DNA from 2 places in the Paenibacillus algicola genome. Region 1 is predicted to be linked to the other one. Evidence: a T-box and tRNA genes for the amino acid it is inferred to sense, from the RefSeq annotation. Region 1 holds a T-box; the other holds one or more tRNA genes.
What was found. The T-box of region 1 lies ahead of E6C60_RS06055 (arginine--tRNA ligase). A T-box ahead of a tRNA ligase gene usually reads a tRNA of that ligase, here a tRNA-Arg.
Positions count from the first base shown of each region.

Region 1 (3,111 bases):
AAGAGGGCAATATCTCAGCGTTACATCCTTTCAGGTGCGGGCAAGCCTAGTACATCCAACGCTTCCTTAAGGGTATCCCTGAATAACAAGGTCAACCAGACCCGAAGCTGATGCAGGGGACCTTCTGATTTCAAAATAGGGCAAGCCGCATAAAAATGATTGAAGAGCGAAGCTAATTCGTATGCATAGTTACAAATGGTGCTCGGTGAAAGCTCCTGCGCGGCCTCAGCGAGTGTTTCATTCCACATGCTGATATGTCGCAGTAAGGCATGCTCCTGAACCTCAAGTGCCTCAATGTGCTCGGGCGCCTCTGGCAGCTGATTCTTCAAGCCGGCTTTATTCAGCACACTCAGCGACCGGGCGTATGAATACAGCAGATAGACACCGGTGTTCCCGGAAATCTCTGTTGCCTGCTTCAAGTCAAATACCACCTCAGTTTGCAGAGCAAACCGAAGCAGGTAATAACGGATCGAGGCGATAGCGATGTCACGGCTTGCCAGCCCGTTTTTATCCGAGCGGTGGTCCTCTATAAAAGCTTCCACGCGTTCGATCAGCTCAGCGACTTTGATTCCGATTCCCTGACGCCCGGACATGGCGTAGGAAGCTTTTCTTTCCGATGTATCCACTCCCAATTCTTCAGCGGCGGCAGGACTTAAAGACACGACACCGTAGCTGACATGGCGGAGCTTTTGCGCTTCTTCTTGAAACCCAAGCACCTCCAACGCTTGTTTTACCATGGCTTGTGGATACTGCTGCCTATAGTCAATTACGTTGATGACGGCATCCGCCCGTCCAAACGTCTTGATCTGACCGGTGTTGTTGGGCGCGGTGGTCCATACCCCTTCAGTAAAGCCTGTATATGAAAAATCGTTTTGCAGCAGCCCGTATTTCCACAAGTGGTAGGCAATGTCTTTTGCCGTATAGGTCAAAATGCCGTTAGAGCGCACGAGCACCTTATCCAAGCTGTGATCCTGCTCTAGGGTCCTCATGCCCCCCGAACTTTCATCATCCGAATGGTTTTGTTTTAACACCCAGCAGCCCGCAAGCTTGCCTTGAGTTTCTTGAACAAAAAGAGGTGTTTGCTGTAGCAGATGAAATGCGGTGTTCCAGAAACCTTCTTTAACAATGCTGCTCTCCCAAACCAGCAGGTCATATTCAATGCCAAACTGCTGCATCTCTTCCAGATGCTCGCGCACAATACGTTCTGCAGTAATGAGGCCGATCCAGGCTATGTTTTGATCGCCTTTTTCAAGTGCATGAAGGACTTCGGTTCTTTTTTGCAGCAAATCAGGTTTTTCCTTGTAAGCCCGGTTCACCGCAGCGTAAACATCCCAGCAGAAATCGCCGAATCGTTTGTGGCTGCCATTTATAGGCTGCTGGAGCAGGCCAACCAGTGTATCCGCCAGCTGATTCCCCAAATCATCGATATAATTGTGGACCTCTACATGATATCCATTTTTCCTGAGCAGCCGAACGAGAGTGTCCCCGATACAGGAGTTTCTCAAGTGACCGATATGTGCTGATTTATTCGGATTAATGGAGGTGTGCTCGATTACCACTTTTTGTCCTGCAGGCTCTGATTTTTCAGTATTCATCTTGGCCCAGGCCGTCCAATGGATTTTGAAATTGATGAAGCCGGGAGCAACGATGTCTATTTGCGGAAATAGCTCGCTAAATTTCGGGTTTTGCTGGAGTACCTCTGTAATCATTTGAGCGATAGAGAGTGGCGGTTTGCGCAGTGTCTTGGCCAGCTGCATGGCGGCATTGGTTGAATAGTCTCCATGCTTCATGTTGGCAGGCTGCTGAATCTGGATCCGCAGGCTTGCTTCATCTGACGCCGGTTGTCCCGATAAGGATAAGATTTCCTGAACTGCGGTTAGAACGGATGATTTAATAAACTGGCTCAGCATTATGCTTTCCTCCTAGGATAAAATAAAAAAATCCTCGTCTCTTATAAGAGACGAGGATTTGGCTCGCGGTACCACTCTTGTTGCTGATGTAAACACACTCAGCCACTTTATACGTTAACGGTGTAAGCCGGGACTCCTACTATAATTTCGGAGATCCATCTCCCGGGCCCGTTTCGTAAACGAATCTGTACCGGCTCCCACTCTTCCGGCTCGCTTGGACATAGATATACGTTCATTACTCTCCCGATCATTGAATTGCATTGATATGTACATAATGTTTTTCATATTATAACCAATATTATGTGAAAATCAACTACATTTTATAGCAGCGATACGAAGGCGCGTATAGTCAGCGCTGTACCATTCCCCGTTCCATAAGGCGGGTTTTACTCGCTCACTTATTTTATGGTAGGCATCCTTCTTGTCCTGCGGGTTCATTCCCGAGAAAAGCATTTGTCCAAAGTGAGAGAGCCAATGCTGTACTCCCTTTTCCCCATCTGGAAGAGGAGTGGGGCGCTCATAATGCAGCGCCTGTGTAACCCGAAAGCCTGCTTCCTCCAGCAATAAAGTGTACTGGCCAAGGGTTGGAAAATACCATGGATTTCGACCTGCGGCTTCGATCCCGTAATCTGTTTTTAACGTGTCCAATGCAGCCTTCAGGATCATCTCAATATTGCCCTGCCCGCCAAATTCAGCAATGAATCGTCCTCCAGGCTTCAAGCAGCGGTGGATCGACAATGCGGCGCTTTTTGCGTCTTTCATCCAGTGCAGTGCAGCATTAGAGAATATGGCATCATACGAAATATCGGAGGTGTAATTTTCTCCGTTGCCTTGTATAAAGTGAAGTTCGGGGTATTTGACGGATGCAGCCCGGACCATATCGTGCGAGAAATCCATTCCCGTTACTTCAGCACCGGAGCGTGAAATGCTGTAAGCCAGATCGCCGGTTCCACAGCCCCAATCCAAAATCGATTCACCTTCCTGCGGAGATAGCCAGTCGATCAGACCCTTGCCGAATCCGGATACAAAACTCATAGAGCGGTCATATTCTTCTGGACTCCATCTCTGAGAATCTGCCATGGACAATTCCTCCCAACAAAAGACTTGTAATGTTGGACTTATTATTACTCTTAGAGTGTTATAAATAGAAATACTAAATAACTATCCAACTTATAGGTTAAATCTATAAAATCCTGGAAAA
Region 1 is NZ_CP040396.1:1,364,632-1,367,742, forward strand. Features, by position in the region: gene E6C60_RS06055 (arginine--tRNA ligase) at 21-1,910, opposite strand; T-box leader at 1,954-2,170, opposite strand; gene E6C60_RS06060 (class I SAM-dependent methyltransferase) at 2,220-2,990, opposite strand.

Region 2 (3,111 bases), 1.2 Mb from region 1:
CCCGGTTCTGAGCGGGATGGCGAATGCCAAGGCGGAGGCGGATATGAATGCCGTCTTCAGACAGCATGCCGAGGATTTTATCTCGGAATCGGTCGAGGGATTGAAGGAGATGCCGGCTCCGCGGGAAGGGATACCGTATGAGTATACCGGAGATTTTATCGTGCACCATAATCGTGACGGTATTCTGAGCCTGACTGCACATGAGTATACCTATGCTGGCGGGGCGCACGGAATGACCTATCGCACCAGCTGGACATTCTCACTTCCAGATGGAAAGAAGCTGCAGCTTGCTGATGTAATCAACCTGCAGGGTGACCGTAAACAAAAGCTGGATACGTATGTGCTGGAAACGCTGGAGGAAGGAGGCGGTTACCTCGGCGGGTTCCAGGGTGTGCCGGCCGATGCATCGTTCTATATTCAAGGGGATGCGGCGGTGCTCTACTTCCAGCTGTATGAATATACGGCGTACGCCTACGGCTTCCCGGAGATCAAGCTGCCCTTCAGCGTTTGGAAGAAGTAGGCCTGTTTCTGGCAGGAGCATCTAGGCACATGAAAAAGGGGCGGTCCCTTGAGATTACGGATCTCAAGAGACAGCCCCTGTTCTTGCTGTGAGAAAAAGTTGATTGGATGTTAGATGCCTTGCGGCGGTGTGCTTTCCAGCACCTGATCCACCAGTCCGTACTCCTTCGCTTCGGAAGCGGTCATGAAGTAGTCACGGTCGGTATCCTTCTCGATGCGCTCCAGCGGCTGTCCGGTGCGCTCGGCAAGAATGTGGTTCAGCTTATCGCGCATCTTCAGGATGCGGCGGGCGCGAATTTCAATATCCGTAGCCTGTCCCTGAGCACCGCCCAGCGGCTGGTGGATCATAATTTCACTGTTTGGCAGCGCGAAGCGCTTGCCCTTGGCGCCGGCATTCAGCAGGAACGCGCCCATCGAGGCAGCCATGCCGACACAGATTGTGGATACGTCCGGCTTAATAAATTGCATTGTATCAAAAATAGCCATACCGGCCGTGATGGAGCCGCCCGGACTGTTAATATACAGATGAATGTCCTTCTCTGGGTCTTCCGCTGTCAAAAACAGCATTTGCGCAATGATGGAATTGGCGACCACGTCATTGACATCGGAGCCGAGGAAGATAATGCGGTCTTTCAGCAGTCTGGAATAGATGTCATAGGCCCGCTCACCGCGGTTGCTTTGTTCTACGACCATAGGGATAAAACTCATTCGTGAAACCTCCTCTAAAGTACATTCCTCATTAAAATACTGTTACCGTATTACCCATATGATAAACAATTGAAATCAAAAAGTCAAAGAAAGTCAAACTAATGGGTAAAAAAAAGAGCCGTTCAGGGCGCTTATGGGTAAAACAATATTGGGAAAACTGAAGATGGTAAGTAAAAATGGCGCGCCCGCGAGGAATCGAACCTCGATCTCAGGCTCCGGAGGCCTACGTCATATCCATTGGACCACGGGCGCATATTCAGTTAAAAATTTAGCAACAGAATTGATTATAGCAGATGACATTTTAAAATACAAGCGGGCGTTATATTTTATCTCTCATGGACATGAATAAGAAGGAGAAGGGCGGAGAAATATACTTTCGGTACACTTGCAACCGCCACGGATATTCGTTAGAATGTTAGTGGGACTGAAAAAGTTTAGCTGGGACATTTTTTGACCACCAGACCAAACTCCAAAGACGAAGTTGCGGGAGTGGAAGGTATGCGTCATTTATTAGAAATACAAGAGCAGCTTCTGCCCGATCTGATGGACACTCTGAAGCGAAGATATACGGTGCTGCGGCAGATTCGCTCTCAAGGCATGGTCGGCCGCCGAACCCTTGCAGCGTCTCTGGCTATGACCGAGCGGGTGCTGCGAGCAGAGACCGATTTCCTGAAGTCCCAGGGACTGCTGGAAATCGAGAGCCTTGGCATGCGCATCAGCCGCAGCGGTGAGCTGCTGCTGGACCAGCTGGAGCCGGCAATGAAGGACCTGTTCGGGCTGGACGATCTTGAAGAGCAGATTCGCGAGGCTTACGGGCTTCGCAAGGTCGTCGTCGTGCCAGGAGACAGCGAGTCCTCGCCGGATGTCAAGCGCGAGCTTGGCCGCGCCGGCGCGAGAGCGCTGCTGCAGGAGGCCCGCATCGGAGATACGATCGCGGTGACCGGCGGCTCCACGCTGGCTGAGGTGGCAGAGCAGATGGGCTCGCCGGCTGGCGGGCCCCTGAAGGGCGCATGGTTCGTGCCAGCGCGGGGCGGTCTCGGCGAGAGCGTGGAGATTCAGGCGAATACGATTGCTTCCAAGATGGCCAAGAAGGTGGGAGCTGAATACCGCCTGCTGCATGTACCGGATTTACTGAGCGATGATGCGTATCAGTCCCTGGTCCAGGATCCCAATATCCAGGAAATTGTAGATTCCATTCGCAGCTCCCGAATCATTATTCACGGCATCGGGGATGCCATGGAGATGGCGCGCCGGCGCCGGCTGGGGCCCGAGGCGATGGAGGACCTCCGCAAGGAGGGAGCGGTCGCGGAATCCTTTGGCTACTATTTTAGTGAAGAAGGCACCGTTGTGCACCGCATGCTGACGCTGGGCCTCAGGCTGGAGGACATTGTCCGGACAGAGATTATTATCGGAATCGCAGGCGGGGTGAGCAAGGCACAGGCCATTCACTCCGTGCTGAAGTTCGGACAAGAGGACATTCTGGTTCTCGATGAAGCGGCGGCCATGGAGCTCTGTGCAAGAATTGCATGCAGGCGTGAGCCGTAGATGTTTGGAATTCACAGAATGTGTTTTTTATGAATGTGTTGTCTCGACGGGCTTTACGGTCTGTCTTGAATAAATAAAACTTTCACTATATGGAGGGAATTACTCATGGTTAAAGTAGGTATTAACGGATTTGGACGTATCGGACGTAACGTGTTCCGCGCAGCGCTGAACAACAACGATGTAGAAATCGTAGCAATCAACGACTTGACAGACGTAAGCACGCTTGCACACCTGTTGAAATACGACACGACGCACGGCAGACTGAACGCGACAGTTGAAGCTAAAGAGGGCGTGCTGATCGTAAACGGCCGCGAAGTAAAGGTATTTGCAGAGCGTAAC
Region 2 is NZ_CP040396.1:197,399-200,509, forward strand. Features, by position in the region: gene E6C60_RS00975 (PdaC/SigV domain-containing protein) at 1-520, shown strand, start outside; gene clpP (ATP-dependent Clp endopeptidase proteolytic subunit ClpP) at 631-1,227, opposite strand; tRNA gene E6C60_RS00985 (tRNA-Arg) at 1,405-1,479, opposite strand; gene E6C60_RS00990 (sugar-binding transcriptional regulator) at 1,726-2,772, shown strand; gene gap (type I glyceraldehyde-3-phosphate dehydrogenase) at 2,878-3,111, shown strand, end outside.
Region 2: it encodes a tRNA-Arg, which carries the amino acid that the T-box ahead of E6C60_RS06055 (arginine--tRNA ligase) is inferred to sense. The anticodon was not compared.